One region of the Glutamicibacter sp. BS14 genome, then DNA from elsewhere that is predicted to be linked to it. Evidence: riboswitches for the same ligand, from Rfam matches in the RefSeq annotation. Region 1 holds a riboswitch; each other region holds the start of a gene.
What was found. A riboswitch is a leader RNA that binds a small molecule or an ion and turns the genes downstream of it on or off. The one in region 1 is predicted to bind thiamine pyrophosphate.

Region 2: linked by a shared signal. The riboswitch ahead of thiC (phosphomethylpyrimidine synthase ThiC) and the one ahead of AC1Z36_RS07235 (ECF transporter S component) in region 1 are both predicted to bind thiamine pyrophosphate.
Region 3: linked by a shared signal. The riboswitch ahead of thiM (hydroxyethylthiazole kinase) and the one ahead of AC1Z36_RS07235 (ECF transporter S component) in region 1 are both predicted to bind thiamine pyrophosphate.
Region 4: linked by a shared signal. The riboswitch ahead of thiO (glycine oxidase ThiO) and the one ahead of AC1Z36_RS07235 (ECF transporter S component) in region 1 are both predicted to bind thiamine pyrophosphate.

Annotation. Positions count from the first base shown of each region.
Region 1 is NZ_CM167801.1:1,527,526-1,534,997, forward strand. It holds gene AC1Z36_RS07200 (Na+/H+ antiporter subunit A) at 1-1,102, shown strand, start outside; gene AC1Z36_RS07205 (Na(+)/H(+) antiporter subunit C) at 1,099-1,548, shown strand; gene AC1Z36_RS07210 (Na+/H+ antiporter subunit D) at 1,545-3,146, shown strand; gene AC1Z36_RS07215 (Na+/H+ antiporter subunit E) at 3,155-3,784, shown strand; gene AC1Z36_RS07220 (MrpF/PhaF family protein) at 3,786-4,052, shown strand; gene mnhG (monovalent cation/H(+) antiporter subunit G) at 4,052-4,456, shown strand; gene AC1Z36_RS07230 (DUF4235 domain-containing protein) at 4,513-4,755, opposite strand; TPP riboswitch at 4,840-4,960, shown strand; gene AC1Z36_RS07235 (ECF transporter S component) at 5,026-5,634, shown strand; gene AC1Z36_RS07240 (ATP-binding cassette domain-containing protein) at 5,631-7,472, shown strand, end outside.
Region 2 is NZ_CM167801.1:1,679,908-1,687,379, reverse strand. It holds gene AC1Z36_RS07975 (MaoC family dehydratase) at 1-154, opposite strand, end outside; gene AC1Z36_RS07970 (MaoC family dehydratase N-terminal domain-containing protein) at 157-603, opposite strand; gene AC1Z36_RS07965 (hypothetical protein) at 705-980, opposite strand; gene AC1Z36_RS07960 (DUF2797 domain-containing protein) at 1,068-2,009, opposite strand; gene AC1Z36_RS07955 (GTP pyrophosphokinase) at 2,251-3,027, shown strand; tRNA gene AC1Z36_RS07950 (tRNA-Met) at 3,110-3,186, opposite strand; tRNA gene AC1Z36_RS07945 (tRNA-Thr) at 3,234-3,305, opposite strand; tRNA gene AC1Z36_RS07940 (tRNA-Thr) at 3,839-3,910, shown strand; TPP riboswitch at 4,184-4,291, shown strand; gene thiC (phosphomethylpyrimidine synthase ThiC) at 4,288-6,030, shown strand; gene AC1Z36_RS07930 (DEAD/DEAH box helicase) at 6,123-7,472, opposite strand, start outside.
Region 3 is NZ_CM167801.1:487,446-494,917, reverse strand. It holds gene AC1Z36_RS02375 (sugar porter family MFS transporter) at 1-598, opposite strand, end outside; gene AC1Z36_RS02370 (uracil-xanthine permease family protein) at 814-2,097, opposite strand; gene thiD (bifunctional hydroxymethylpyrimidine kinase/phosphomethylpyrimidine kinase) at 2,125-3,549, opposite strand; gene thiE (thiamine phosphate synthase) at 3,546-4,187, opposite strand; gene thiM (hydroxyethylthiazole kinase) at 4,180-4,974, opposite strand; TPP riboswitch at 4,964-5,058, opposite strand; gene AC1Z36_RS02350 (GntR family transcriptional regulator) at 5,093-5,461, opposite strand; gene AC1Z36_RS02345 (hypothetical protein) at 5,458-6,987, opposite strand; gene AC1Z36_RS02340 (aldehyde dehydrogenase family protein) at 7,077-7,472, shown strand, end outside.
Region 4 is NZ_CM167801.1:1,863,223-1,870,694, forward strand. It holds gene AC1Z36_RS08880 (mechanosensitive ion channel) at 1-981, shown strand, start outside; gene AC1Z36_RS08885 (GNAT family N-acetyltransferase) at 1,065-2,024, opposite strand; TPP riboswitch at 2,104-2,208, shown strand; gene thiO (glycine oxidase ThiO) at 2,206-3,303, shown strand; gene thiS (sulfur carrier protein ThiS) at 3,330-3,575, shown strand; gene AC1Z36_RS08900 (thiazole synthase) at 3,578-4,399, shown strand; gene moeB (molybdopterin-synthase adenylyltransferase MoeB) at 4,396-5,541, shown strand; gene AC1Z36_RS08910 (GNAT family N-acetyltransferase) at 5,609-6,151, shown strand; gene typA (translational GTPase TypA) at 6,299-7,472, shown strand, end outside.

The sequences.
Region 1 (7,472 bases):
CATTACCGCGCCGAAGCGTTTCATGGCGGTGCTGATGGTTTCGGTGACCGGCTACGGCATGGTCGCGATCTTCGCCCTGCAAGGCGCCCCGGACCTGGCGCTGACCCAGCTGCTGGTGGAAACCATCGTGCTGGTTTCCTTCGTGCTCGCCTTGCGCGCCCTGCCCAAGCGACTGTGGGTGGGCCTGACCCGGATCAAGTGGGGCCGGGCCATCCTGTCGATCGCCTTGGCCGTGATGGTCGTCTACATTGCCATCGCGATGATGGCCGCCCGCAACGAGGCCCGCATTTCCCTGGCTTGGCCGGATCTGGCCTACTACGAGGGCTACGGCAAGAACATCGTCAACGTGGCCCTGGTGGACCTGCGCGTGTGGGATACCTTCGGCGAGATCACCGTGCTGGCAGCGGCTGCCACCGGTGTGGCTTCGCTGATCTTCGCCGGGCGCAGCTTCGGCAACCGGGTGCGGGCCCACCAGGTGGCACCGGGCAGCATCGACGCGGGTTCCGAAGCCATGGGCAGCAAGGACTCCAAGGAAACCGAGCTGCGCATTGCCCGCCGCTTTGCCTCCAGCTCCAACCAGGACTGGTTGATGGCTGGCAGCACCCTGGTCGCCGAGCGCCGCTCGATCATCTTTGAAGTGGTCACCCGGCTGATTTTCCACACGGTGCTGATCATGTCGGTGTACACGCTGCTGACCGGGCACAATACCCCGGGCGGCGGTTTCGCTGGCGGGCTGATCGCCGGCTTGGCGCTGACCATCCGCTACCTGGCCGGCGGCCGCGTGGAACTTTCCGAGTCGATGCGCATCGCTCCGGGCATGCTGATCGGCGGCGGCATAGCGCTGGCCGGATTGGTGGGCATCGTGCCGCTGCTGCTGGGTGATGGCATCTTCACCACCTATGCCCTGGAATTCTGGTTCTTCGGCGAGCACAAGTTCGTTTCCTCAACGATTTTCGACATTGGAGTGTATCTGGTGGTCCTTGGCCTCGTGCAGGACGTGCTGCGTTCTTTGGGCAGTGAGATTGATTCGCTCTCCGAGGGCCGCAGCCCGGTGGAGCGCCACGACGAGATCCAGGCCTCCCGGACTGGAGTTGGCCGATGAGCGTGAACATCACTTTCCTCGTAGTCACCGGCGTGCTGCTGGCGGCCGGCTTCTACCTGGTGCTCGAACGCACCCTGACCCGGGTGCTGCTGGGCATCATGCTGCTGGGCAACGGCATCAACCTGCTGATCCTCACCAGCGGCGGGCGCAAGGGCGCGGCGCCGTTGTTCAAGCCGGATGCGGCGGCCGACTCGTACTCGGACCCGCTGCCGCAGGCCCTGATCCTCACCGCCATTGTGATCACCTTCGCGGTGACCGCCTTCCTGCTGGCGATGATCTACCGGTCCTGGACCCTGACCAGCGCTGATGAGCTCACCGATGACACCGAAGATATCAAGGTGTCCCAGAAGACCGCCTACGACGAGGAAGAAGACTCGCCAGTGGCCGAGGATACGACCGAATTCGTCGATGAAGAAGGACGCCCAGTGCGCGAGGGGGAAGAGTGAATTTCCTGGATCTAGCCCCTTTGGCCGTGGTGCTGCCGATCTTCGGCGCCGGGGCAGCCTTCCTGGCCCGCCGCCAGGTCCGCCTGCAGCGCCTGATCACCATCGGCATCCTGTGCCTGACCCTGGTGCTCGAAGCGGGAATGCTCGCCGCCGTATGGGGCGGGGAAAGCTATGCCATCCATATTGGCGGCTGGGAGTCGCCCTTCGGCATCGCCCTGATGGTCGACGGGTTCAGCGCCTTCATGCTGCTGGTCTCCACCGTCGTCTCGCTGGCTGTGCTGCTCTTCGCCACCAGCCAGGGCCTGGCCGACGGGGACGAGCCCGGACCGGTGTCGATATTCCACCCGGCGTACCTGATCCTGCTGGCCGGAGTGTCCAACGCCTTCCTGGCCGCTGACCTTTTCAACTTGTACGTCGGATTCGAAATCCTGCTCACCGCCAGCTACGTGCTGCTGACCTTGGGCGGTACCGCCGAGCGCATCCGCGCCGGTACCACCTATGTGGTGGTTTCCGTGGTTTCCTCGGTGATCTTCCTGATGGCCATCGCGATGACCTATGCGGCCACCGGCACGGTGAACATGGCTGACCTTGCGGTGAAGCTGCCCGAGCTGGGCCAGGGCCCGCAGCTGATCTTGCATGTGCTGCTGCTGATCGCTTTCGGCATCAAGGCCGCGGTCTTCCCGCTGTCCCTGTGGCTGCCGGACTCCTACCCGACCGCACCGGCCCCGGTCACCGCGGTGTTCGCCGGGTTGCTGACCAAGGTGGGCGTCTACGCGATTGTCCGCACCGAAACCCTGCTCTTCCCGGGCGGCTCGGTCAACGCCGGACTGCTGGTGGTGGCGGCGCTGACCATGGTCATCGGTATCCTCGGTGCGCTGGCGCAGACGGACTTCAAGCGCATGCTTTCCTTCACGCTCACCAGCCACATCGGCTACCTGATCTTCGGCGTGGCCGTGGGCGGGCCGCTGGCCATCGCCGCGACCATCTACTACGTGGGCCACCACATCATCGTGCAGACTTCGCTGTTCATGGTGGCGGGACTGATCGAACGCCGTGCCGGTAGCTCGAATGTCACCCGGCTCGGCTCGCTGGCCAAGCTCTCCCCGGCATTGGCCCTGCTCTTCTTCATCCCGGCCATCAATCTGGGCGGCATCCCGCCGTTCTCCGGGTTCCTGGGCAAATTCGGGCTGATGCATGCGGCCGCGCAGGATGCTGATCCGTTGACCTGGGTCGTGATCGGCGCCGGATTGCTGACCAGCTTGCTGACCTTGATGGCGATCATCCGCGTGTGGGCCCGTGTGTTCTGGCGCCGTGCCGCTGATGCCGAGGTGCCCAACCAGGACCTGGTGGCCGAAGCGACGCAGGTTGCCGACGAGACGTTGGCCGGCGGCGCGCAGAACCCCCGCTTGGGGTTGAAGCTGGCCAAGCAGCTGGAAGCCGACTCCTTGCCGTGGGGCATGCGCTACGCCACCGGTTCGCTGGTGCTTGCGGGCATCGCCCTGACCGTCTTTGCCGGGCCGATCTTCGAATTCTGCCAGCGGGTGGCTGCGGAACTGATTGCCCGCGAACCGTATATCAGCTCGATCTTGCCATTCTGATTGGAGGGATGATGCCGAACAAGAACTTTGAACCGCGTGACCAGCGCATTGACGATGCGCTGGATACCTCCGGTGTGCGCCACCGCGCGACACTCAAGCAGGAATGGCCGCTGCTTCTGCTGCTGCTCTTTGTCTGGGGTGCTCTCTGGCAGGACTTCTCCCTGGGGAACATGGTCTTCGGCGTGATCATCGCGCTGCTGATCGTGAACCTGTTCCCGCTGCCGCCGGTGGTCCTTTCGGGCCGGATCAATGCCTGGTACTGCCTGAAGCTGTTCATCTGGTTCCTCGGACAGGTCTTCGCCGCCAGCGTCCATGTGGCCTGGCTGGCGCTGGTCCGCGGGAAGCGCACCCGCAGCGCGGTCATTGCGGTCCCGCTGCGCACCGACTCGGACCTGATCGTGATGACCGTGGGACACGTGCTCACGCTGATCCCGGGCTCCTTCGTGATCGACGTGGACCGCAGCTCGTCGACGCTGTACCTGCACTACATCGACATCGAGTCGCCTGCGGACGTGGAGAAGGCGCGTGCCGGCATCCGGGACATCGAACGCCGGCTGATCATGGCTATTGGCAGCCGAGACGAGTACGAAGCGATCAAGAGCGAATGCGGACCGAACTTTGATGCGAGGAAGGGGTAACATGCTGGATATCGTCATTTGGATCTGCGGCATCATGCTCGGGCTCGGTGCTGTCGCCTGCCTGGTCCGTGTTGCCAAGGGGCCGTCAATCCTTGACCGGGTGCTGGCCCTGGACGTGATGCTGCTGATCATCTCCGCCGCGCTGTGCCTGGAAATGGTGCTGCACAAGCACACCGACTACTTGCTGTTCGTCGTGGCCGCCTGCATGCTCGGGTTCATCGGTTCGGTGACCGTCTCGCGCTTCGTTTCGGATCAGAGGAACGCCTAATGGAAATCTTCCTCGATGTCCTCGTTGCCGTCCTGCTGATCCTTGGCTGCCTGATGTCATTGATCGCAGGTATCGGCTTGCTGACCTTCCCGGACATGCTCACCCGCATGCATGCAGCGACCAAACCGCAGGTACTCGGCTTCCTGCTGATTTTCGCTGGACTGGCCATTTACCTGCGCAGCTGGGCTGTGGTCCCGGTACTCGTGCTGGCCTGGGGAATGCAGCTATTGACCGCACCGGTTTCGGCCCACATGATTGGCCGTTCCGGCTACCGGACCAAGCACGCTGCCAAGGAAACCCTGTTCTCCGATGAGCTGAGCCACGTGGTCAACAAGGTCAACGGAACACCGCCGACCGGAACCACCCCGGTTTCCAAGACCGGATCGCCAGACGAACAAGATTGAGAAAAAGCGGGAGCCGCCCCTCTGGGCGGCTCCCGCTTTTGGCTCAACGCCGAAGCTTACTTGGTGAACTTGGCAACAACCTTGTTGGCGCTGCGGTCAGCCACCGTCTGCAGGATTGCTGCGACCAGGGCCGAAACGACTGCGAAGCCTAAGGCACGGCGGAAAGAAGCTTCCGCTGCTTCCTCAGTGCCCTTGCGTGGTGCTTTGCTGCCGGTTGCCTTCAACCAAAGGAAATCAACCAGCTTGCCGCCGAGCATGCCAGCGCCAACGGTGATACCGGTAGTGGCAAGTTTCTGCACTTTATCCATTTTTTCCTCGCGATCAAGCTCTTGACATATCGTTCCTCTGCCCAGCATACCTGCGGTATGGTGGGGGAGCAGTAATTATTCCGACAGGGGAGCGTCAGACTTTTAAAAAGTCGCAAGACGCTGAGAGTGCGATAGATCGCAGACCCTCGAACCTGCCCCGGCTAGTACCGGCGAAGGAAGTCGAGCATCTCGGATGCGGATAGGCGCGGCAGTATGCCCTCATTCCGTCCATCTCCCCTCCTTTCCACAGGAGGACCAGCAATGAACGAAACAGTTTCGAAGCAGCGGACCGGCTGGCGTGTAGTTGATATCGTCGTCGCCTCGGTGATCGCCGTCGCTTCAGGGGTCATTTTCTGGGCGTGGAGTGCCGGCTATGGCCTGTTCTCGCTCGCCTTTGCAGCTTTCCCGCCAGCCACCGCGTTGCTCACCGGCATGTGGCTCTTCCCGGCGGTGCTCGGCGCACTGATCATCCGCAAGCCAGGCGCCGCAATCTACTGCGAGCTGCTGGCCGCTGTAGTTGAAGCGCTGCTCGGCTCGCACTACGGCTTGACCGTACTGATCTCCGGCCTGGTCCAGGGCCTGGGTGCAGAGCTGGTCTTCGCAGCATTCCGCTACCGCAAGTGGAACCTGGGCGTGGCGCTGCTGGCAGGCTTGTTCGCCGGCTTGTTCGCCGGCATTTCCGAGGCCTACATCCTGGCCTACTATGTTGAGTACACCGCCGGAATGAAGATCTTCCACGTGATCGCCACCGGCATTTCCGGCGTAGTCGTCGCAGGGCTTCTGTCCTGGTTGGCCACGCGCGGACTGGCGAAGACCGGCGCTCTGAGCGCCCTGCCGAGCCGGCGTGCGCACCTGGAAAGCGCAAAATGAGTTCCTTTGCCAATTCCGGCGCAGCCTCGCTGACCCAGCGCGGTGCCGCCATCACCGCAACGGGGTTCGGCTGGCAGCACTCCGAGAGGCAGAATCCTGCCATCTCGGGACTGGACCTTGTGATCCACGCCGGTGAGAAGGTGCTGCTGGTCGGTCCATCGGGCGCCGGCAAGTCAACCTTGCTGCACGCGATGGCCGGGTTGCTGGAAGCGGATGAGGACGATCAGGTCGCTGGCCGGCTGCTCATAGATGGCAGCGATGCCTTCATCCGGAGCCACCCGGTGGGCTTGATGCAGCAAGACCCGGAAACCCAGGTAGTGCAAAGCAGGGTCGCCGATGACGTGGCCTTTGGCGCCGAGAACCTCGGAATGGATCCCGAACTGATCCGCCAGCGGATCCCCGAAGTGCTGGACGCTGCGGGTCTGGGTGCGCTGTCCTTCGAGCACCGCACCCAGCAACTTTCCGGCGGACAGAAACAGCGGTTGGCCTTGGCCGGCATTCTGGCCATGGAACCCAGCGTCATGCTGCTCGATGAACCGACTGCCAATGTGGACCCGCAGAGCATTGAGCTATTGCGCGATGCGGTGCTGAACGCCGCCCGGCTTTCCGGTGCCACGCTGGTCGTCGTGGAACACCGGATTGAAGCCTGGGCGCAGCATGTGGACCGGGTTATCGTGCTGCAGCCCGGTGGGGGAGTCGCGCACGATCTGGACCCGCAGCAGCTGTACACCGATGAAACGGTGCGCGAGGAGCTGGCTGCTGCCGGGCTGTGGATTCCAGGCTACTTCCCGCAGGTGGCTCGGGCAACGAACGGTGCCGGTGCCACGCTGCTGGAAGCGCAGCAGCTGGTATCCGCCCGCACCGCCACGGCACCGCGCACCCAAGCGGTGGACGTGAATGTGCAAGCGGGCACCGCGACGGTGATTCGCGGCGAGAATGGCGCTGGAAAGTCGACGCTGGCCTTGACCTTGGGCGGATTGCTCGTCCCGGCCGACGGCGGGTTGGCGGCCACCGCGCAACTGGCCGACGGTCTGGGCAACTCCCCGTTTGCCTGGAAGGCCGGTGCATTGATTGGGCGGATCGGTTCGGTGTTCCAGGAACCCGAACACCAATTCGTGACCCAGAGCGTTCGGGAAGAGCTGGCTTTCGCTCCCAGCCGCGCGCAGGCCAGCAGCGCCGATGCGCCGAAATACGAGCCGGCCCAGGTCCAAGCGCGCGTGGACGCGTTGCTGGAACGCTTGGGCCTGGCGCATTTGGCAGACGCGAACCCGTTCACTCTCTCCGGGGGCGAGAAGCGGCGCTTGTCCGTGGCCACTGTTCTGGCCGCATCCCCCCAGGTGCTGATCCTCGACGAACCGACCTTCGGGCAGGATGCGAATACGTGGAGGGAACTGGCCGGGCTGCTGGTTGAGGAATTGCAGCAGGGCACCGCGATCATTGCTGTGACCCACGACGATCACTTTGCCTCGGTGCTCAAAGCAAGGGACCTGGTGCTCACTGCCGGCACCCCGGAAGCTGGTACCCCGCGACAGGGGCCGGTGCTTGATGCGCCGGTAGGGCATAGCTGGTTGGCGAAGATCAATCCGCTGGCCAAGCTCGGTGCGGTGGCTGCGGCAACACTGCCGTTGATCACCACCTTGGATTGGGTTTCGGCGCTGGTGGTGATCGTGGCGACCGTGGTGTTCTTCCCCCTGGCAGGGCTGAGCCCGCTGAAATTCCTCAAGCGCGCGTGGCCACTGCTGATTGCCGGAATCCTTGCGGCGTGGGGCATCGCCTTGGTGGGCCAGGATAGCGGCATGGTCTACGCCCAATTCGGCGCCTTCAGCATCACCGAGGGA
Region 2 (7,472 bases), 150 kb from region 1:
ATGGCAGTTCCACTTCCTTGGCGAAGCGCTCATTCCAGTGAATCGGGTTGAAGTCGCCCGAGGCACCTGCATAGCGGACGAGGTCCGCGCGGTTGACCTGCACCGTGTGCGAGCCAATGACCTGGCCCTTTTCGAGGCTTTCGAATTCAATCATGCTTAGTCCTCAGCTCGTACCAGTAGCGATGAAACGGTGGTTGCGATCTTCTCGCCGGCCACGGTGGTTATTTCCGCGCGGGTGGTGATCATGGCACCGGCACCCATTTCACGGACCTGGTCCACGTAGAGCTCGGCAAGCAGTTCATCGCCGGCAACGATCGGACGGTGATGGGTGAAGCGCTGGTCGGCGTGCACCACGCGGGAGAAGTCGATGCCGCTGGCAGGGTCGGCAATCAGCTGCGCGTCAGCGCGCTGGGCGATGATGATCGCGAAGGTCGGAGGGGCAACGACATCGCTATAGCCCAGCTCGCGAGCGGCCTGCACATCGTAGTGCGCCTGGTTGGCGGCCTTGGTGGCCTTGGCGAATTCGCGGATCTTTTCGCGGCCTACCTGGTAGGACTCGCCGGCAGGGTAGATGCGCCCTACCAGGTCGGGGTTGATGCCCATGGATTCTCCTGAACGTTGTTGGAAGTGGCCAGGCGAGGCTGCCGCCGGATACGGGACCCGGGCGCAGCCAAGCGGTCACACGGTGGAATTCTTGCGGAGCCCTAGTCCTGCCCGTCCGCCGGGCGCTTCTTGGCTCGAGGGGCCGCCAGGCCATTGGCAATGCGCCACTGGCGCGCATCCCTGGCGCGGACAACCAGTCCGGCGATGTGGCAGAGCATGCCGATGACCATGATGCCGATTGCTGTGTAGACCGTTGGCAGCGATGGAATGTTGGCGCCGATGATGGCCAAGATGATGCCTGCGCCCATGATGCCCATGGCAGCGAAGACGAGCTTCTTATAGCGTGATGAGGCCGATTCCCAAGGAGTGTTGGTCATGGTTCAAGTCTAGTTCAGCTCCGGCTGTGTCCGCTCATTGAGGCCGGGGCATTTCCCCGTGACTCCCCCGACAACGCTGGGCCTGATTCAGAACAGGGCGGATTGCTCTTCCCTGAAATCTGCGCAGTTCTCCACGATGGCGACCTCGCGGGTCTTCAACTCGGCGGCATCCAGCAGGCGCACGGTGGTGCCTTCGCCGCTGTCTGCGAGGATGCTTTGCCCCAGCACGCCGCGGATGCGCAGATTCACGGTGTTCCCGCCCAGCGCGGTATTCCAGGCATGCAGCGCATGGGTATCCCAGGCGTCTACTACCGGGCGGGCGAAGGCCGGTTGTTCCCACAGCTCGTCGCGCAGCTGCACGCCGTAGGTTTCCAAGCCCCGCTGGGCGCCAAGGAAGGACCGGGCCCGGCTTGCCGCTTCGGAGTTGATCTGGTCCAGCTGGGCGTAGTCCAGTTCCCAGCTGGCCAGTCCCTTGATCTTGGACTTCTGCCGGACTTGCTGGCTCAGGCCCACGTGTTCAGTGACAAGGTCTTCGAGCACTCGAATAGCGGCTCCATCAGCGGCGCGGGCAATATAGCGGGCAATGACCGCTCCCTGCTGCGCCAAGCGAGTCCATTTGCTCTGGGTTGAGGTGGTACCGACTTTGGTCGCCCCATGGGCGAAGCTTGCGACATACAAGAAGTGCGGCTGCTCCAGGTACTTGCGCATGCCTTCCGGGGCTTCGCCGGTCTTGTGGAAATGATGCATGAACTTCGAATGATCCAGCCGGTGGCAGCGTTCGCACTGGGTTCCGGTACGCAGCGCTTTGTTCTTCGGGCAAGGCAAGGTGTTGCGAGAGCCATCGCTGTTCATCGTGATGTAGCCCAGGCAGAATTTCAGTTCGCCGATGCGCAAGCTTAGGGAACGGTTGGCTTCCAGGTATTCGGTGCTCCATTTTTCCGCTTGCCTAAGCCGGAGCATGGGGGCGCGTTCATGCTCTGAGAAGCTGATGCCGTGGCAGAGCTGCCGGTGGTCGCTGGCGAATTCCATCGATGCCTTCCTCGAAGTTACCTCTTCAACGATAGTTCACCGGACATGGCTAGCTCCTGCAAGGCAGGTTGGCCGGCGCCTGCAGCCCGAAAGTTTGCTGGACGAATTCCCGATTCGTTCTGGCCTAATTCCTAGGAGAAGCCCTTAGGCTGGAACTGCACCGGAACCGTACCGCGGGCCGGGCCATAATCTGCTGAGGTGATCCAGGATTTCTGTCCCATTTGATGACAAGACTCGTGCAGTGGCCATCGCAGCTGCCGAGACCGCCCCTTCGCCGGCCGAGCTGCAGCGATTGACGCAGGCTTTCCGCCATGATTTCCAGCGTTTCATGATGGAGTACCAGTTTGCGGTGGACGAGGTGCTGACCAAGGTCTCGATCTTGCGTGAAGAGTTCTTGTATTTGCACAATTACAATCCAATTGAGCACGTCACTTCCCGGGTGAAAACTCCGGAGAGCATCATGCGCAAGGTCTCCCGCCGGAACATCTCCCCGTCCCTGCCGGCCATTCGCGAGAACATCAGCGACATTGCCGGCGTGCGCATTACCTGCAGTTTCGTCAAGGACATCTACAAGGTTCTGAACACGCTAACCTCGCAGAATGACCTGAAGGTCCTCCAAATCAAGGACTACATCAAGAACCCGAAGCCCAACGGCTATAAAAGTGTCCATGCGATCGTGCAGATCCCGGTCTACTTATCCGATGGCCCGGTCGATGTCGTGGTGGAGCTGCAGATCCGTACCATTGCCCAGGATTTCTGGGCAAGCCTGGAACATAAGATCTTCTACAAGTACGAGGGCGAAGTTCCAGAACATCTAGTGCAAGAGCTTGCCGACGCGGCGGCCATGGCGACGAAACTCGACATGCAGATGCAGCGCTTGCATACCGAAGTCCACGGCCATGATGCCAATCAGGCACCGAGCCAAGAGGCGGATTTCGATACGACAGCGATCCAGGGGCTGCTGTCGCTGGCTCAGCAAGCCAAGGACGGGAACCAGGAGAAGGACTTGGATCACTAGCCGTTCATGCCCTCGAAGGACAATGCTGCTTCGGGGCCGGAAACCAAAAAAGATCCTCGGCCGAGGCCGAGGATCTTTGATTTGGTAGCGGCGCCGGGACTCGATCCCGGGACCTCACGATTATGAGTCGTGCGCTCTAACCAGCTGAGCTACGCCGCCACAAGTGAGAAGCAATCCAGTAGAAGCCAAGAATGCTTCTCACTCAGAGCCCCCTGCCGGAATCGATCCGGCGACCTCGTTCTTACCAAGAACGCGCTCTACCACTGAGCTAAGGGGGCAACGAGTAAATACTCTACACGGATTTCCCGGCAAAGAAAAATCGGCGGATCACCCCGGAAAAGACCAGGAGAATTCTGTAAAACCACTAGTCAATGACTATTTATCCTCTTACTCGCTACCCCGGGGACGAAGGGTGGGACAAAAAGTGCCCTGGTGACGATGCTCACGAGAGTGCTCCTCGCGGTCAATCGCGGATTTGCCATGACGCGCAGGATAGAATCCCGCGGATCATCCCCGGTGGCCAAGCATCGAATTACCCCGCTTGGAACTTCGGAACGCTGACACCTTTTCCCACTCCAGAACCCCTGACCGAGCGGCACTTGGGCAACACCCGATCCACCCAGGCGCCCAGGCACGGCTCCGGTGCCCGGCAGCTGGATCCCGGGCCGTGAACCGGGGTGCTGGAAACCGCCAGGAAGGCAACAGCTCCTTGCCGCCCATTCCGGTCTTGAGTAGGAATATTGTGACCTCAGCAACAAATTCCCGACGGATTTTGCAAACCTCAAAAACCTGTGTAAAGTATTTACCTGTTGCCCCCTTAGCTCAGTGGTAGAGCGCGTTCTTGGTAAGAACGAGGTCGCCGGATCGATTCCGGCAGGGGGCTCGAAATAAGAGAGGCAATCTGGTTCCAGATTGCCTCTCTTTTCGTTTATCCCGCAGATGCCGTGTAGCCACTGCGAGCATGGCCCAAGGCGCACCCCAAGCTGCAGCACCGGCTATCGGCCGCGTCTTGCGCCCCGGATTCCAGGTGCCCCCGGCAAGAGTCTCCGGCCAATGAAAAGCATCCTGGCCCGCCACAGCCGGCCCTTCCCACTTCCTTGATGTCAGGCCCTGACCACTGGGTTTGCGTTTTCTCCTCGCAAGCGTGCTAAGTTGTTCGCGACCACACGGGTGCCCTGGCAAGGGCTGAGATCGGGCTATCGCCGTCCGCGACCGTTGAACCTGTCCGGGTAATGCCGGCGAAGGAAGTGAGTTTCCCCAGTGGAACAAATTGAACAGCACCCTGCCCACACCCTTGCCTACCGTGAATCTGCGGGAATTTCTGTTCCCGTCACGCAGATCCAATTGGCAGACTCCCCCAATGGACAGCCCAACGAGCCGCTGGCGGTATATCGCACCAGCGGACCGGGAAGCGAGCCCACCCAAGGCCTGCAACCCTTCCGCGAGCGGTGGATCCTGGAACGCGGGGACGTGGAAACCTATGCAGGCCGCGAACGCAACCTGCACGACGACGGACGCTCAGCGGTCCGCCGCGGCACGGCCAGCGCGGAATGGGCCGGACGCTCAGCCCCGCCACTGCGGGCCGTTGGCGGAGCCCGCGTGACGCAGATGCACTATGCGCGTGCCGGGATCATCACCCCGGAAATGCGCTATGTGGCCCTGCGCGAGGAATGCGATGTCGAGCTGGTGCGCAGCGAGCTCGCGGCCGGGCGAGCCATCATCCCGGCGAACATCAACCACCCGGAATCCGAGCCGATGATCATCGGCAAGGCGTTCCTGGTCAAGATCAATGCGAATATCGGCAACTCGGCGGTGACCAGCTCCATCGCAGAAGAAGTCTCCAAGCTCCAGTGGGCGGCCAAATGGGGCGCGGACACGGTAATGGACCTGTCCACCGGAGATGACATCCACACCACCCGCGAGTGGATCATCCGCAACTCCCCGGTCCCCATCGGCACCGTGCCGATCTACCAGGCGTTGGAGAAGGTCAACGGCGAAGCCAACGAACTGACCTGGGAGATCTTCCGCGACACCGTCATTGAGCAGTGCGAGCAGGGCGTGGACTACATGACCATCCACGCCGGGGTGCTGCTGCGCTACATCCCGCTGACCGCCAACCGGGTCACCGGCATGGTCTCGCGTGGCGGGTCCATCATGGCCGGCTGGTGCTTGGCGCACCACCAGGAGAATTTCCTCTACACCCACTTCGATCAGCTGTGCGAGATCTTCGCGCAGTACGACGTGGCCTTCTCGCTGGGCGACGGGCTGCGCCCGGGCTCCATCGCAGATGCGAACGACGCCGCCCAGTTCGCCGAGCTGGACACCCTGGCCGAGCTGACCAAGCGCGCCTGGAAGTACGATGTGCAGGTGATGGTCGAAGGCCCGGGGCATATCCCGTTCCATCTGGTGCGCGAGAATGTGGAACGCCAGCAGCAGCTGTGCGACGGGGCGCCGTTCTATACCCTGGGCCCGCTGGTCACCGACATCGCCCCGGGCTACGACCACATCACCAGCGCCATTGGCGCCACGGAGATCGCACGGTACGGGACCGCGATGCTCTGCTACGTCACCCCCAAGGAGCATCTGGGACTGCCCAACCGGGATGATGTGAAGACCGGGGTGATCACCTACAAGATCGCTGCGCACGCCGCCGATCTGGCCAAGGGCCACCCGGGTGCCACAGCGCGGGATGATGCGCTGAGCAAGGCGCGCTTCGAATTCCGCTGGAATGACCAGTTCGCGTTGTCCCTTGACCCGGTCACCGCACAGGAATTCCATGATGAGACCTTGCCGGCCGAGCCGGCCAAGACCGCCCACTTCTGCTCCATGTGCGGGCCGAAGTTCTGCTCCATGCGCATCTCCCAGGATATCCGCGACGAGTACGGCTCGGCCGAGGCGCAAGCCGCATTGGCCGGGATGGCGCAGAAAAGCAAGCAGTTCCTGGAAAGCGGCGGCACGGTCTATCTCGGGGACGGGATCCCGGTGGGAACTCCTGCTCCGTAAATAGCCTGCGGCGCACGAAAAACGCCCTTGGGGCAAGCTTTCGGCTTGCCCCAAGGGCGTTATTCAATGCTGTTCAGCTGCGTGCGACTGGCTTAGTAGTCGCGACGTCCACCGCTGCGGCCCGAGTCGCTGAAGCGATCCTTGCCGCCGCGTCCGCCGCCGCCGAAGCCGCCACGTCCGCCGCCGCGTCCGCCACCGAAACCGCCACGGCCGCCACTGCGTCCGCCGCCGAAGCCACCACCACGGCCGCCACGGAAGCCACCGCGGTCGCCTTCGTCGTCACGGCGCGGGCTGCGGCCATTGTCGAGCTCGAGCTCGATGGCTTCGCCGCCGATGCGGGTCTTGGACAGTGCACGCCACTGGTCCTTGCTCAGCTCTGCTGGCAGCTCGACCAGGGTGTGGTCTGAACGGATCTCGATGCCGCCGATTTCCGAAGAATCGAAGCCGCCCTCGTTGGCCAGTGCGCCAACGATCGAGCCCGGCTGCACGCGGTTGCGTCGGCCTACGGCCAGACGGTACATGGCGTTGCCTTCGGCAGCGGTCTTGCGGGCACGTGGACCGCGATCGCCACGGTCACCGCGTTCGCTACGCTCGCCGCGCTCTGGGCGATCCATGCGTGCCTTCTTCGAAGGGGACATGACTGGTTCGGTCATCAGCAGCGGGCGGCCGCCCTGGGCCATCAGAGCCAGTGCAGCTGCGATTTCCAGCTGGTCCAGGTCTTCGTGCTCGGAAGCGAACTTCTCCACGATTTCGCGGAAGGTGGTCAGGTCCTGGCCGCTGATGGTCTTGTCGATGCGATCGGTGAACTTCTGGATACGACGGTCATTGACCGAATCCAGCGAAGGCAGCTGCATCTGGGTCACCGGCTGGCGGGTAGCCTTCTCGATGGCACGCAGCAAGTACTTCTCGCGCGGGGTCATGAACAGGATCGCGTCGCCCGAGCGGCCAGCACGGCCGGTACGGCCAATGCGGTGCACGTAGGACTCGGTGTCATGCGGGATGTCGAAGTTGATAACGTGCGAAATACGCTCAACGTCCAAGCCACGAGCTGCCACGTCGGTAGCAACCAGGATATCGATCTTGCCCGAGCGCAGGTTTTCCACGGTGCGCTCACGCTGCTGCTGAGGGATGTCGCCGTTGATGGCAGCCGCGGTGAAGCCGCGGGCCTTCAGCTTGTCGGCCAGGTCCTCGGTAGCCATCTTGGTGCGGACGAAGGTGATAACGCCTTCGAACGACTCGGATTCCAGGATGCGGGTCATGGCGTCCAGCTTGTGGGCGCCCATGACCTGCAGGTAGCGCTGGGTGATGTTGGTGCCGGTGGACTGCTTGGACTTCACGGCAACTTCCTGCGGGTTGCGCAGGTATTCCGAAGCGATGCGGCGGATGGTGCGTGGCATGGTTGCCGAGAACAGGGCAACCTGCTTGTCCTCCGGGGTAGCTTC
Region 3 (7,472 bases), 1.0 Mb from region 1:
GCGAGAGCAGGCCGTAGAGCACTGCTGGAACCAGCAGCGACAGGTACATCCAGCGCCAGGCCGCCAGGCCGAACAAGCCGACGGCATCCGCCGAGCCCATGACGAAGACCAGCAGCGCGCTGACCAGGAAGGCCACGAAGATGCCCAGCACGATGGCCATCTGCTGCATGGTGCCCAGGCGTCCGCGATGCGCGGCCGGGGAGACTTCGGCAATGTAGGCAGGGGCGATCACCGAGGCGAAGCCCACGCCGATGCCGCCGACAATGCGCCAGATGATCAGGTCGGCTACGCCGAAGCACAGGCCGCAGCCGATGGCTGATGCTGCCAGGAGGATGGAGGCGAAGAGCATGGTGCGCACGCGTCCCACGCGTTCGGAGACCACACCCGCTATCCAGGCTCCCAGTGCTGCGCCGAGCAGGGCGCAGGAAACGGTGAATCCGATGGTTACCGCGTTGAGCCCGAATTCGTGCTCGACAGCGTCCACGGTGCCGTTAACGATTGATGAGTCATATCCGAAAACGAACCCACCCAATGCCGCCCCGAGGGCGATGAAGATGAGCCGCGCGGAGAGTTTTCCGTCTGATGTAGTCGCAGTCACAATGAGCCATGCTATCGGATTCGAGAGCCGCAGAATCCCGATTTCTCGATTTTTTATGGGAGATCGATCACAAATTGGAAGGAGTCCTTACTTCAAGACCGGGGGAGGCCCAGTGCGCGTCGCCGCTTCATGACTGGCCAGCTCCCGAATTCTTGGCAAAAAAGCAGGCCGGCATTGCGAGTTATCGCGATGCCGGCCTGCGGGGAATTTATTTGCTAGCTATCCGCAGGCTTCTGCGAGTCCGCCAAATCGTTGCCGCGCATCTTGGCGACGATACTCATCAGGTGGAAGACCACCAAGGTGGCGATCGAGCCCAGGGCGATGCCGCCCAGCTGGAGCTGGCCGAAAGCGATTTCCTTGGTCACCGCAATGGCGATAATCAGGCCGGTGCCGGCGGTCATCAAGTTGATCGGGTTGCCGAAATCCACCTTCGCCTCGATCCACAGGCGCGCGCCGACGATGCCGATCATGCCGTAGAGCACGATGCCCAAGCCGCCGATCACGCCTTCTGGAATGGTGCCGATCAATGCGCCGAACTTCGGCAGGAAGGCCAGGGCCACGGCCACAATCGCAGCGATCCAATAGGCCGCGGTCGAGTACACGCGCGAAGCGGCCATCACGCCGATGTTCTCGGCATAGGTGGTCGTGGCCGAACCGCCGCCGAAACCGGCGAGCACGCTGGCAGCGCCATCGGCCATCAGCGCACGGCCGTTGAACTTCGACAGGTCGCGATTGGTCATCACGCCCACGGTGCGCACATGGCCGATGTTCTCGGCGATCAGCACGAACACCGCAGGCAGGAACATCAGCGCAGTGTCGAAGTGGAAGGTCGGGGTGTGGAATTCTGGCAGTCCGATCCACTCCGCGGCAGCAACCGCCTTGAAACTCACCTGCCCCTGGGCCAGTGCAACAAGGTAGCCGCAAAGAAGTCCCATGAGGATCGACAGCCGGCCCAGCAGGCCCTTGAACGCAACGGTCGCGACCACGGTAAAGATCACCGTGAGGAAAGTGGTCAGCGGGAACTCGGTCATGGGAACCAGCGTTGCGCTGGCCAAATTCAGGCCGATGAGCGCCACGATGGTGCCCATGACCACCGGCGGCATCAGGGCGTGGATCCAGCCGGTGCCGGTCTTCTGCACGATCAGCCCGACAACGAACAGCAAGGCCCCGGTCATCACGATGCCGCCCAGCGCGCCGGACATGCTGTGCGACTGGGTGGTCGAGAGGACCGGGGCAATCATCGCAAAGGACGAGCCGAGGTAGCTGGGCACCTTGTTCCTGGTCATCAGCAAGAAGATGACGGTGGCCAGGCCGGTGAACAGCAAGGTCGTGGTGACCGGGAAGCCGGTGATGGTTGGCACCAGGATGCTGGCGCCGAACATCGCCAGGATGTGCTGGGCTCCGATGGAAACGGTCTGCGGCCAATGCAGCCGCTCATCCGGGGCAACTACCTCACCTGGGGTGATGGTCCTGCCGTTGCCGTGAATGCTCCAACTCATGATTCCTCTTCCCGGGCCCTGCGGGTTTTAGGCCGTAGAGAAGTCTACTCGGTTCTCGTGCGCCTGCGCGAAGAAAGAGCGCTCATGTTCCGCGGAGCGGATGAAAGCGGCCTCCATGCGGGCCCGCAGCTGCGGATCTGCCTGCTCGAACGCCTGGCGGACCATTTCGATGGCCTGCTCGGTGGCGGAATCGAATTCCTCGGATGCATAGGTTTCCAGCCATTGCCGATAAGGATGCTCGGCATGGTTGGCTGCCGCCAGCCGCTTGCCGATGTCCTGGTACAGCCAGTAGCAAGGCAGGATCGCGGCAATCAGCTCCCCATAGCTCTCCTGGCTGGCGGCCAGGTGGTTGGTGTAGTTCAGCGTGGTGGCGCTGGGCGTATCAGCGAACTCATCCAGGTAGCTGCCGTGCAGCTGCAGCTCGCCATCGAGGATGCCGTTGGCGCCACGCGACCAGAAACGCTGGGCACCGAGATCCGGCGCCATCGAGCTGGCCAGCGAAAGCACCTTGGCGTAACGCAGCAGATACAGCGCATCCTGGGCGATGTAGTAGTGGAAGTCATCCCGGTCCAAGGTGCCCTCGGATAGCCGGGTGATGAAATCCAGCTGGTCGATTTCCTCGCGGATCGGCTGGATCTTCTGCCACCAGTCGCCCATGGGATCTGCCGTGCCGAAGAAGTCGATGAAGTGGTTGACCGGGCCGTGGCCGCTGCCCACCTGCAATTGGTCGGCCGCTGCGATGGCCTTGGAGAGGTAGGACTTGGACTGCTCCAACGCGGCGATCCAATCTCCAGTGGCAGCGAAGCGGGTAGCCAGAGTGCTGGAAAGGGTGCAGCCGGTGCCGTGGGTGTTCCTGGTGGCATGGCGCGGTCCGTGCAGCTCCAGCTGCACCCCGCCCGCCGACACCAGGGCATCGGGGCAATCCGCCCCGGCCAGGTGCCCGCCCTTGGCCAGCACCAGCGTGCCGTGCTTGGCAGCCAGCCGCTGGGCCTGAAGCAGGGCTTCGTCCCAGGAAGGGGCCACAGGCTCGCGCAGCAAGCTGGCCAGCTCCAGCAGGTTCGGGGTAATCACCGTGGCGCGATCCAGCAGTGAATCAAGGGCCGATTCGTCGTCGAGCAGGCGATCCCCGCTGGTCGCCACCATGACCGGGTCCAGCACGACGGGGGCGTCAACAGTTTCCAGCCAGCTGGTGACTGCGCGGATCACCTCGGCGTTGGCCAGCATCCCGATCTTGATCGCATCGATGCGGATATCTGTACTCACGGCTTCGAGCTGCGCGAGGACGAAATCGCCGCTGATCGCCTGAACTCCGGATACCCCATGGGTGTTTTGCGCAGTCAAAGCGGTGATCACGCACATTCCGTAGCCGCCGTTGGCGGCAATGGCCTTCAGATCCGCTTGGATTCCGGCGCCGCCGGAAGGATCGGAGCCTGCGATGGATAGGATGTTCATTTCGAGGCCTCCCAGGCTGCGACCAGCTGCGCGCTGGCAAGTTGCGGATCTTCGGCGTTGCAGATGGCGCGGACCACGGCCAGGCCTGCGCCGCCGCCGGCGCGGATCGCGGCGGCATCGTCTTGGGTAATTGCGCCGATCGCTACGCAGGGCAGCTTGGCCAAGGCAGCGGCTCGCGCAAAGCCGTCCAGCCCCAGGGGAGCAGGATGGTCTTTTTTCGTCGGAGTGGCGCGGATGGCTCCTACACCGAGGTAGTCGATCACCGAGGCGTCCTTGTTCGCCTGGGCCAATTGCTCATCGCTGGAAGCACTCAAGCCGATGATGCCCTCGCCGATGATCTGGCGAGCCAACTGTACCGGCACATCTTTTTGCCCGATATGGATGCCGTTCACTGCTGCGCCAGCAGCCCGTGCCGCGAGGTAGACGTCAATGCGGTCATTGATCAGCAACTGGGCTTTGCCCTCGGTGAGCTTGGCAGCCGCGCAGGCCAGCTCGAAGAATTCCCGGGCGCTTTCATCCTTGGCGCGCAGCTGGATCCACCCGATCCCTCCGGCGACGGCGCCCTCGATAACTTCCAGGGTGCTGCGTGGGGTGCAGCTGTCAGTGTTGGCTACTAGATAAGCGCCGTAATTATGCATGGTTCAATTCCTCGTACTTCAAAGTCTTCAGTTCCCCGGGATCGGCAGCCGACAGCGCATCAAGGAAGGCAACTGCGAAGCTGCCCGGACCGGAGCTGCCAGCCAGGGCCTTTTCCGCGGCCAGGCCATAGAAACCGTGGGCTGCGATGGTGGCCTCGAACGGGTCATCGTGGACCGCAACCATCCCGGCGCAGACCGCGCCCAAGGCGCAGCCGCCACCTGTCATCCGGGTCAAGCCAATTCCGTTGGTATGCACCAAGACGGTACGCGTGGCGTCGATGATGGCGTCAGCCTGGCCGGAAATGGCCACTACGCAGTCGTGTTCCGTGGCCAGTTCGCGTCCCGCCGCCAAGGCGGCAGAAACCTCATCCAAGGCATCGACACCGCGCGAAGCAGATTGCCGGCCGGCCAGGGCCAGGATTTCCGAGGCGTTGCCGCGAATCAGGGTCGGGCGTTGCCGGACAATGCGCCGGGCAAACTCCGTGCGCACCGGAAGCGCTCCCACTGCCACTGGATCCAGGACCCAGGGGGTGCCTGCAGCGCTCGCCGACTGCACAGCTTCTTCCATGGCGGTCAGCTGTTCAGTGCTTGGAGTTCCCAAATTCACCAATACGGCTGAAGCTGCCTGCGCGAATGGGCCGGCCTCTCCGGGCAGATCCGTCATGGCCGGGGAAGCCCCGGATGCCAGCAAGACATTGGCGGTGAAATTGGATACGACGGTATTGGTCAGGCAAAAAACCAAAGGTGATTGTTGCCGGTATTTTTGGGCAACTGCATGCAAAGCCATGCGACATCCCTCCGCTAGCGTGAACTAGATCAGGTTCTACGGGTCTTATCTCAGTCGGTTGATCCGACACCCCGTGTCACTGCCATAGAGCGTACGCACAACCGGTTCCGAGGACAAGTTACTTACGCTCGCGCCGCGCCACCAAGGCCTTGAGCGTGGCCGCATCCACCTTCTGCGCGACCGCCAACGCCCAGAGGTGATCCACGGCGGCCAGGAGATCTTCACTGGTATCCACCGGCTGCGGCCGCTCGTTGACCACTGTGCCGGCACGGCGCCGGGAGGTGATCAGCTCTTCGGCTTCCAGCTCCTTGTAGGCGCGCGCCACTGTACCGGCAGCGACGCCGAGGTCCGTGGCCAGCGCACGCACAGTAGGCAGCTTGCTCCCCGAGGGCAGATCTCCCAAGGAGATCAGTGAAGCAATCTGCGAGCGGATCTGCTCATAGGGCGGGGTAGCTGCTTGGAGGTCAACACTGATCTGCGTGCTCATGAAGTAGCTGCCGGCTGATGTTCCCGCACGAAGGCGCTACCGGGGCGCTCTAGGAAAATGACTGCTGGGACAACGAAGATGAGCAATGCAAAGAGTCCCAGCCCGGCCGGGAATCCGTAGCCAATGAGCAGCATGGCTACCACTGCACTGGTGTTAACACGCATTGAACGCAGTTCCAGGACCTTGCGGTACCAGATTTCTTCGGCCGACGAGACAGCCCAGGGAATAATTGCCCGGCGGGAGAACCAGACGAATCCAAGATGGGTTGCCAGCAACAGCAGGATCAAGCCTGCAACCATTGTCTTGCCTGGAGGCACGAAGCCCCACAAATAGTCCAGCGGCGGATCGAGCAGAAAATAGGTGCTGGTGGCAAACAGCAAGCCAGCGGCGATGTAGGACCACAAGGGCAGGGGCGCGTGGTACTTGGGTGCTGCAGACGCCTGCCGGGCCACCGTGCTGACGTAGCTGAGATAAAGCGCATTGAGAACGGCATAGCTCAAAGCCGCACCGGCAAAGATCATTAAGATCCACGTAGTTCGCTCATTGGTAGGCATCTGGAGCTCGTCATCCAGTGGCAAGAATGACCAGCCGATTGCAACGCTGAGCAAGGTGAGTGCTGCAGTTACGTATTGCAAGGTGAATAGTTGATCACGCAAACGCGAGAAGGCGGTCCGTTCCCTGGTGGTGGATTGAGCTGAGAATGTAGAGCGCGGTCCCCAGAAGAGCAACGTGAGGGCGACCGCAAGGGCGCCATAGCTAACGAACTCGTACTGTCCATCCGGCGAATTAGCCTGCGAGTAATTGACCACCGACACGGTGAAGGCCAGCAAGACGATGCCGATATTGCGCATCAAGCGGTTGAGCCAGACCGTGCGCAACGCTTGGTTGTCTTCGGCCGAGATGCCGGCCAAGGCAGGTCTTTTCAGGATAACTACGGTAATCACAGCCGCGGCCACGATGATCCCTGCCAGGGCCACGATGAATACCGGGAGCATCTGTGTGCCCGGCAACCGCCCATCATACGGACCCTCCGACGCGTATGAATAGATGCCGTCAAAATCAAAGGTCGTGAATTCCGAGGCCGGAACGCCAACGAGCCCTTCGACTTTGGACGCCGGCCACAGGGAGCCGACCGCGATCAGCAGCAAAAGCCCAACGAAAGCCCCTAGGGCCTTGGGAAATGGAGTTGTCAGGCTGCGGGCCTCTAATGAAGCGGTGCGCACTGGCTGGAGTTCCTTGGGCCAAGTGAACAAGCCGATGAGGTAAACCAGAAGAACCCAGATCCCCGGAGTGAGTGCTTCAGCGAGAGCCGAACCTGAATTGGGTTCGGTCATTGAAACGCGCCAGGTCTCGGACAAATCCCATGAGGTTGAAGCAAAGAATGCGATCAATGCGCACCAGAACGAGTGGGATCGGGCCCGGTCGATAGCTGGTGTTCCACGCCTGTGCGCCACCGAACGCAACCAAACGCAGATGATTGCGGCAACGAAAGCGATGGATATGGCGCTCGCCGAGAACTGGTTCATGGAAATCAATGTATCAACTATTTGATACATATTGAATCCTCCGGCGAATTAAACGATGAAAAATAGTCCCAGTGACGTACGCTCAAATCATGGGTCTGTTTACTTCCACTCCGTTGCCCGAACCGGTCGGTGATTCCGCACCTCCGGTGGACGAGCATCCATCGCGCATAGCAACAGTGCTGAGCCATTTGCGGCGTTCTGCGGACACGCGGATCACGCATCCGCGACGCTTCCGCCTGCAGCAGCTCAAGGCCCTGGAGAAGATGCTCGAAGAGCATCTGGAAGACTTCGTCCAGGCCCTGGCCGAGGACTTGGGCAAGAGTGCCACCGAAGCCAAATTCTCCGAAATCGACGTGGTGCGGGCAGAAATAGATTTCGCCCAGCGCCACCTCGTTGAATGGATGGATTCCACCAGCGTCAAGGTACCGCTGGCTTTGCAACCAGCCATTGCCAAGGTTGAGCCGCGCCCGCTGGGGGTCGTGCTG
Region 4 (7,472 bases), 340 kb from region 1:
CTGCAAGTCTTCGCTCTATCCGAAGTGCTATCGCCGGTGCAGGGCATGCTCGGCGGCGTCATGGCCTTCATCCCCAACCTCATCGGTGCGGGCTTCATCTTCTTCATTGGCTACGTCATCGCGAATATTGTTCGCCAGCTGCTGAGGACCGGTTTGGGAACTGTCGATTTTAGCGGACTGGTCCGCAAGGTCACCCCAGGCAACGAACCAGTAGATGAAGTTCAGTCTCGCGAATCCCAAGCGAAGATCGTTGACATCATTGCCAACATCGTCTTCGCCTTGATCCTGCTAGTCGTCGCAATATCAGCCCTACAGGTTCTGGGCATCGCGGCAATTTCGGTACCTGCTCAGCAGATGCTGCAGCTGGTCTTCACCGCAATCCCGCAGGTCGTCATGGCCTTGGTGCTCTTGGCCGTGGGTATCCTGATTGCCAAGTTCGTCGGGCAGCTACTTGAATCCTCCCTCCACGGCGTGGGTACCGACACTGTTGTTGCCCAGTGGGGCGTAGTTCCCGAGGGCAAGAGCGCTTCGGGAATCATCGCTGGCATCGTCAAGATTGCTATCGTGCTGTTCTTCGGTGTGATGGCGGCCCAGATGCTGAACTTCCCAGCGATCACCAATATCCTCAATGAGATCCTGGCCTTGGGCGGCAAGATCCTCTTCGGCGCAGCAATTATCGCCGCAGGTTTCGTCATCGCCAACGTCATTGGCCGCTTCTTGGGTGACACTACTGCTTCGAAGATCATCCGCTACACGGCAATTGCGCTGTTCGTGGCGATGGGCCTGAAGTACATGGGTATCGCCGATTCGATCATCAACATGGCCTTCGGCGCAATCGTCATTGGCGCAGCATTGGCAGCGGCTCTGGCCTTTGGCCTCGGCGGTCGTGATGCTGCGGCCCGCACGCTGAAAAAGATGGAGGCCCAACAGACCACCAATGGCCCGGACTCGACGCCACCGGCATCGAGCCCAGGCATCTAACCACGCATCACAAAACCTGAGGGACAGATAAGAAGTCGCGGAATCCAAGACCGGATTCCGCGACTTTTTTGATGCCCGCCAAGCTACTGCTGCGTGCCCCACGGCAAGGGCATGACCGCAGAGCCGCCATCGGTACGCAACCGTGCGTAGGTGTGCACATCGATGCGTTCTCCGGCAACCAGGAATTTGCCCCGTTCGACACCTTCGTGCAGGAAGGCGTTGCTTTCTGCCACATGCTTCGACCCGGGATTATTTGCCCGCAAGCCCAGCTCCAAGCGGTACAGTCCCAGCTCGTCGAACAGGTAATCCACTAAGGTTGCCACGGCGCGGGTGGCCAGCGACCGGCCCCGGTAATTCTGGTTCATCCAATACCAAATCCACGCGTTCCGATTGGCCGGGTCTACCGTACCGCACACCAGTCCCACCAGCCGATCCCGATATGCGACGGCCAACGCCTGCTGGCGTTCCCCGGCCTCCAGCAGTGCGCGCACATACGACTCAGCCTTTTGCGGGGAATCGGCGTCGCCTTGGCGCAACATGTCGGGGTTCGAGGAAAATGCCTCGTAGACCGCTTCGGCATCCGAAAGGCGCAGCCGGCGCACCGAGAATTCACCGTCGGCATGCACGGCTTCCTCCGGTCCTGCGGATGGCTGCGGATGAGCGGCGGCCGTGCCCTGGTGGAAGAGCAGCTGCCAGCGGCCCTGCTCATGGATCCACAGTGAACTGCGTTCGCTGGGGGAACCGGCGAGCAGCTTCCAGCGCAGCAGCACCAGCTGGTCTGAAAGCTGGAGAGCCACCGGGCTTTCGACTTTCAACGCCCCGGCATCCCGTGCCGGCTCCCGGGCCAGCTGGGCAATGATGGCCTCGCGATCATAGACTCGCCCGCTGGCTCCCACCTCGGCGAACCGAGGATGCAAGCGCCGCTGCAATTGCTCCTGGCTATGGCGTTGGCTGGATTCCAAGAGTTCTTGCTCCAACGAGATGATGGTGCTGGATAGCGCAGAACCTTGGGGAAGCACGATAGGGAAGTCATGGAATGCCATGTCAGCAAGTACATCACAGAAGATGACGGAACTGCGTTCAATGAAGTTCGACTTTATGAGCTGCATCATGCTTATAATCGCTGTAATCCGCGGGAGCCTGAATCGACCAGGCTGAGAGGGCACCGAGCCGACCGCTACACCTGATGCGGGTCATGCCGCCGTAGGAAGGAAGCGTGCCCTTGTGCATGTCAACATTGTTGGCGCCGGGATAATCGGCCTGGCCGTCGCGTTCGAGCTGGAATCACGCGCACACACCGTCACCCTCATCGATCCGGCACCCGGCCAAGGTGCAAGCTACGCGGCAGCAGGAATGCTGGCCCCGGCAGCTGAAACGGTCTGGGGCAATGGCCCGCTGCACCAGCTGCTTGCCGCCTCGAATGCCGCCTATCCGCAGTTCATCGAGCGCATCGAATCGGCCACCGGGCAACGCCCGGACTACTTGCAGAACTCCACGCTCGTTGTCGCCGCAGAGCCTGCGGACCGCGAAGCCCTGCACGAGCTGGCCGAACTGCAGATATCCCTCGGCCTGTCAGCGCAAAAGCTGCTGCCCAGCCAAGCCCGCAAGCTCGAACCAGCCTTGGCCGCCAATATTGCCGGCGCGGTCCTGTGCCAAGATGACCACCAGGTCGACCCTCGATCCATCGTCAAGATCCTGTTGGAGCATCTGCGTCCGCACCTGGTCGAGGAACGGGCGCAGGCACTGGTGACCGACGGGAAGCGGACCACCGCTGTGCGGACCGCATCGGGCCGAATCCTCGAAGCGGAGCAGACCATCGTGGCCACCGGTCTTGGCACCCTCGATGGCTTGAACGAACTTCCGCTGCGCCCGGTCTACGGGGACATCCTCCGGATCCAGGGACCAGCAGGCCCGCCGCTCATCACCCGCACCATCCGCGGCATCGTGCACCGGGAACAGGTGTATCTGGTGCCGAGAAGGGACGGCAGCCTCGTCCTTGGCGCCAGCGTCCGTGAAGACCGGCAACAAGCGGTGAACATTGGCGCGATGCACCTGCTGCTGGACAACGCGAGAAAGCTGGTCCCCGGCATCAGCGACTGCACGCTGAACGAGGCAACGGCCCGGGCACGTCCCGCCACGCCAGATGACCGGCCGCTGCTTGGACGCCTTGATCCAGGGCTGCTGCTCTGCACCGGGTACTCCCGGCACGGCGTGCTGCTGGCTCCGCTGGGCGCAACGCTCACTGCGGATCTCGCCCACGGCCACCAATCCCACCCCTTGCACCAGGCTGTGGATCCCCACCGCTTTGCCAACGCAACCTAGACCGCTCACCGAACGGAGCAGCAACCATGACAAGCATCGGCATCAATTTCAATTCACGGCAACTGAACCTGGACGAAGGAACCACCCTTCGCGAATTCATCAGCACGCAAATCGGCAAGGAACTGGACGCCAACTCGGTGGCCGCTGACGGCAGCAAGCTCGGAGTTGCCGCCGCCGTCAATGGCGCTGTCGTTCCACGCAGCGCCTGGAATAGCTACCTGCTGGCCGAAGGGCACAGCATTGAACTCGTTACCGCGGCCCAGGGAGGCTAGGCATGGAAACGCGCAACATCACCGAGCTGGACATCCACAGCGACCCATTCCAAATCGCCGGACGCACCTTGTCCTCGCGCTTGATCCTCGGCACCGGGGGAGCGAGTTCGCTGACCACCCTGGAAAGCGCCCTGCGGGCCTCCGGAACGGAACTGACCACCGTGGCCATCCGCCACTTTTCGGCGGCCGGCGCAGGCAACGTGTATGAACTGCTGCAGCGCAACAACGTGATTGCGCTGCCCAACACTGCTGGATGCTTCACCGCCCGCGATGCGATCCTCACCGCGCACCTGGCCCGTGAAGCTCTGGAAACCAATTGGATCAAGCTCGAAGTAATTGCCGATGAGCACACGCTGCTGCCGGACCCGCTGGAACTGCATGCGGCCACCGAGCAACTAGTGGCCGACGGGTTCCAGGTCTTCGCCTACACCAATGATGATCCGGCACTTGCCCAACGCCTGCAAGACGCCGGGGTTGCGGCAATCATGCCGGCCGGAGCGCCGATCGGCTCGGGCCTGGGGATCCTGAATCCGCACAATATTTCCACCATCGCCTCCCGCGCGCAGGTACCGGTGATCCTTGACGCCGGGGTGGGCACCGCCTCGGATGCGGCCCTGGCCATGGAGCTCGGCTGCGACGCGGTGCTGCTGGCCAGTGCGGTGACCCGGGCGCACAACGCGCCGCTCATGGCCAGGGCCATGAAGGATGCTGTGCGTGCCGGGCGCGCCGCGCGGCTCGCTGGCCGGATCCCGCGCCGCGATACCGCACTGGCCTCATCGCCGGCCGAAGGCATGATGCAAACCCTGGTCGGTGACTTCTCGTGAGCCGGGAAGCCCTGGTCGCACCCGGCGCGGAGCTGGAACCGGAAGAGCTGGCGCGCTACTCCCGGCACTTGTCCCTGCCCGGGGTGGGAGAAGAAGGGCAACGCCGCATCGCCAACGCCAAGGTGCTGGTTATCGGAGCCGGGGGCCTGGGCAGTCCCATTGCCAGCTACCTGGTCGCTGCGGGAATCGGCACCCTCGGGGTCATCGACGATGACACCGTCGAGCTGTCCAATCTGCAACGACAAACCATGCACCGGCAACAGGATGCAGGGCGCTTGAAAGTGGATTCGGTGCGGCGGATGGCCCACGAGCAGAACCGGAACGTCCAGATCATCACCGTGGATGAAAAGCTGGATGAATCCAACGCCGTGGCACTTTTCAGTGAATATGACTTGGTCATCGACGGCAGCGACAACTTTGCCACGCGGTACCTGTCCAATGATGCCGCGGAAATCACCGGCACCCCGCTGGTGTGGGGAACCCTCTTCCAGTTCTCCGGGCAGGTGTCCGTCTTCGATCCGCGCACCGGCCCGATGCTGCGTGATCTTTTTCCGGAAATCCCCGACGCGGACTCCGTGCCCAGCTGCGCCGAAGGAGGAGTCTTCGGCGCACTGTGCGGCGTTATCGGTTCGGTGATGTGCGCCGAAGCCCTGAAGCTCATTACCGGAATCGGGACCACCCTGAGCGGCAAGCTCTGGCTCTATGATGCGCTGGAAGCCACTGTGCGGACCCTCGAATTCGCCAGGGATCCGCAACGTGAGCCGGTGACCGGGCTGGGGGAGTACCAGCCGGTTTCCTGCGCTGCCGAAGGGCATGTCCCGGAGCTCACGGTTCAGCAGCTAGCGGAGCTGGAAACGGAAGAACCGGTATTGCTGGTGGATGTGCGCGAATCCTGGGAACGCGACATCATAGCGATCCCGCACAGCCAGCACCTTCCGCTCGCGCAGCTCAAAGAACGGGGACTGGGAAAGCTCGCGCACAGCGCTTCGGCGGTCGTATTCGTGTGCAAAACCGGTGCCCGTTCGCAGCAGGCAGCGCGGATCACCATGTCCGGTCGGGATGCAGGCATTGCCGTCTACAGCCTCAGCGGCGGAACCGTGGAATGGGCCAGGCAAGTGCGGGGCCAGCAGGTGGCCTACTAGGGCTCAGGCGCATCTTTGGCGCGCAATTCACCGGTGGGAAGTGGAGGCGCTCTGGCATACTGGCGCTATGACGTTGGGAAAGACGCTGGAGATCCGTGAATTGGAAAGCCAGGACGAACAGCAGGCAATCGACGCCCACCACTTGATGCTTCGCGAAGACTTCGAGTTCTTGCCGACTTGGTCTGCAGCCGAGGACTGGGAGGACTATATCTACCGGATGAAGGCAGGGCGCCGAGGCGAGCACATTCCAGAAGGCTGGGTTCGCTCGGCGCTGTTCGCCGCCTTTGACGAGGGGGACCTGGTGGGCCGGGTTTCCGTCAGATATGAAATCAACGAGAGCCTTTTTCAGGTCGGCGGACATATCGGCTATGGTGTAGTTCCCGAGTATCGTCGCCGTGGTGTGGCACAGGAACTGTGCAAATTCGGGTTGCAGGAACTTCGCGAATCAGGAATTGAACATGCGCTGGTTACCTGTGATTCCGATAACATCGGTTCAAAATCCACCATAGAAAAATGCGGCGGCTTGCTAGACGCTGAACTCCCGGAAATTGAAGTCAACTTTGGGCCTAGCAAGCTGCGTTTTTGGATGCCAACGCGGTTAATCCGCTGAATTCTTTGCGACAGATACATGAAATTCCTGTATGTTCTGACACAGATCAACAGACTATGAGTCTCGAGCGCGTAAACTGGATTGTTGGGTCGACTTTGGCCCCGACTCCACAGACCCAAATTTTCGAGCGGAAGTGAGCCTTCACGCATGTCAGCAAACACCATTACTCGCGATGAACTTCGCAATGTAGCCATCGTTGCGCACGTTGACCACGGCAAGACCACCCTCGTCAACGCCATGCTCCAGCAGACTGGCGCATTCGACAGCCATGGTGAAACCGAAGATCGCGTGATGGACTCAGGTGAGCTGGAACGCGAGAAGGGCATCACCATTCTTGCTAAGAACACCACCGTGTTCTACAACGGCCCAGCAGCCGAGGGCAAGAAGATGACCATCAACGTCATTGACACCCCAGGCCACGCCGACTTCGGTGGCGAGGTGGAACGCGGCCTGTCCATGGTTGACGGCGTGGTTCTGCTCGTTGACGCATCCGAGGGCCCGCTCCCGCAGACCCGCTTCGTGCTGCGCAAGGCATTGAGCGCCAACCTGCCAGTGATCATCGTGGTCAACAAGACCGACCGTCCCGACTCCCGCATCGATGGCGTCATCTCCGACTCCATGGACCTGCTGCTGGGCTTGGCTTCGGACTTGGCTGACGAAGCTCCGGATCTGGATCTGGACGCAATCTTGAACGTTCCTGTCGTCTTCGCCTCGGGCAAGGCCGGCTACGCTTCGATGAACCAGCCTGGCGATGGCACCCTGCCGGACAACGAAGATCTTGAGCCACTGTTCGAGACCATCATCAAGCACGTTCCTGCACCGACCTACACCGAAGGTGAAGTCCTGCAGGCCCACGTCACCAACCTTGACGCTTCGCCATTCCTTGGCCGCCTGGCGCTGCTGCGCATGATCAACGGCACCTTGCGCAAGGGCCAGCAGGTTAACTGGGCCCGCCAGGATGGCACCATGAAGCAGGTCAAGATCACCGAACTGCTGGCCACCCAGGGCCTGACCCGCGTTCCAGCTGACGAAGCTGGTCCAGGCGAGATCGTTGCAGTTGCCGGTATCGAAGACATCATGATCGGCGAGACCCTCACCGACCTTGAGAACCCTAAGCCGCTGCCACTGATCACCGTTGATCCACCTGCGATCTCGATGACCATCGGTATCAACACCTCGCCACTGGCTGGCAAGGTCAAGGGCGCCAAGGTCACCGCACGACAGGTCAAGGATCGCCTGGACAAGGAACTGATCGGCAACGTTTCGCTGAACATCCTGCCTACCGAGCGTCCAGATGCTTGGGAAGTCCAGGGCCGTGGCG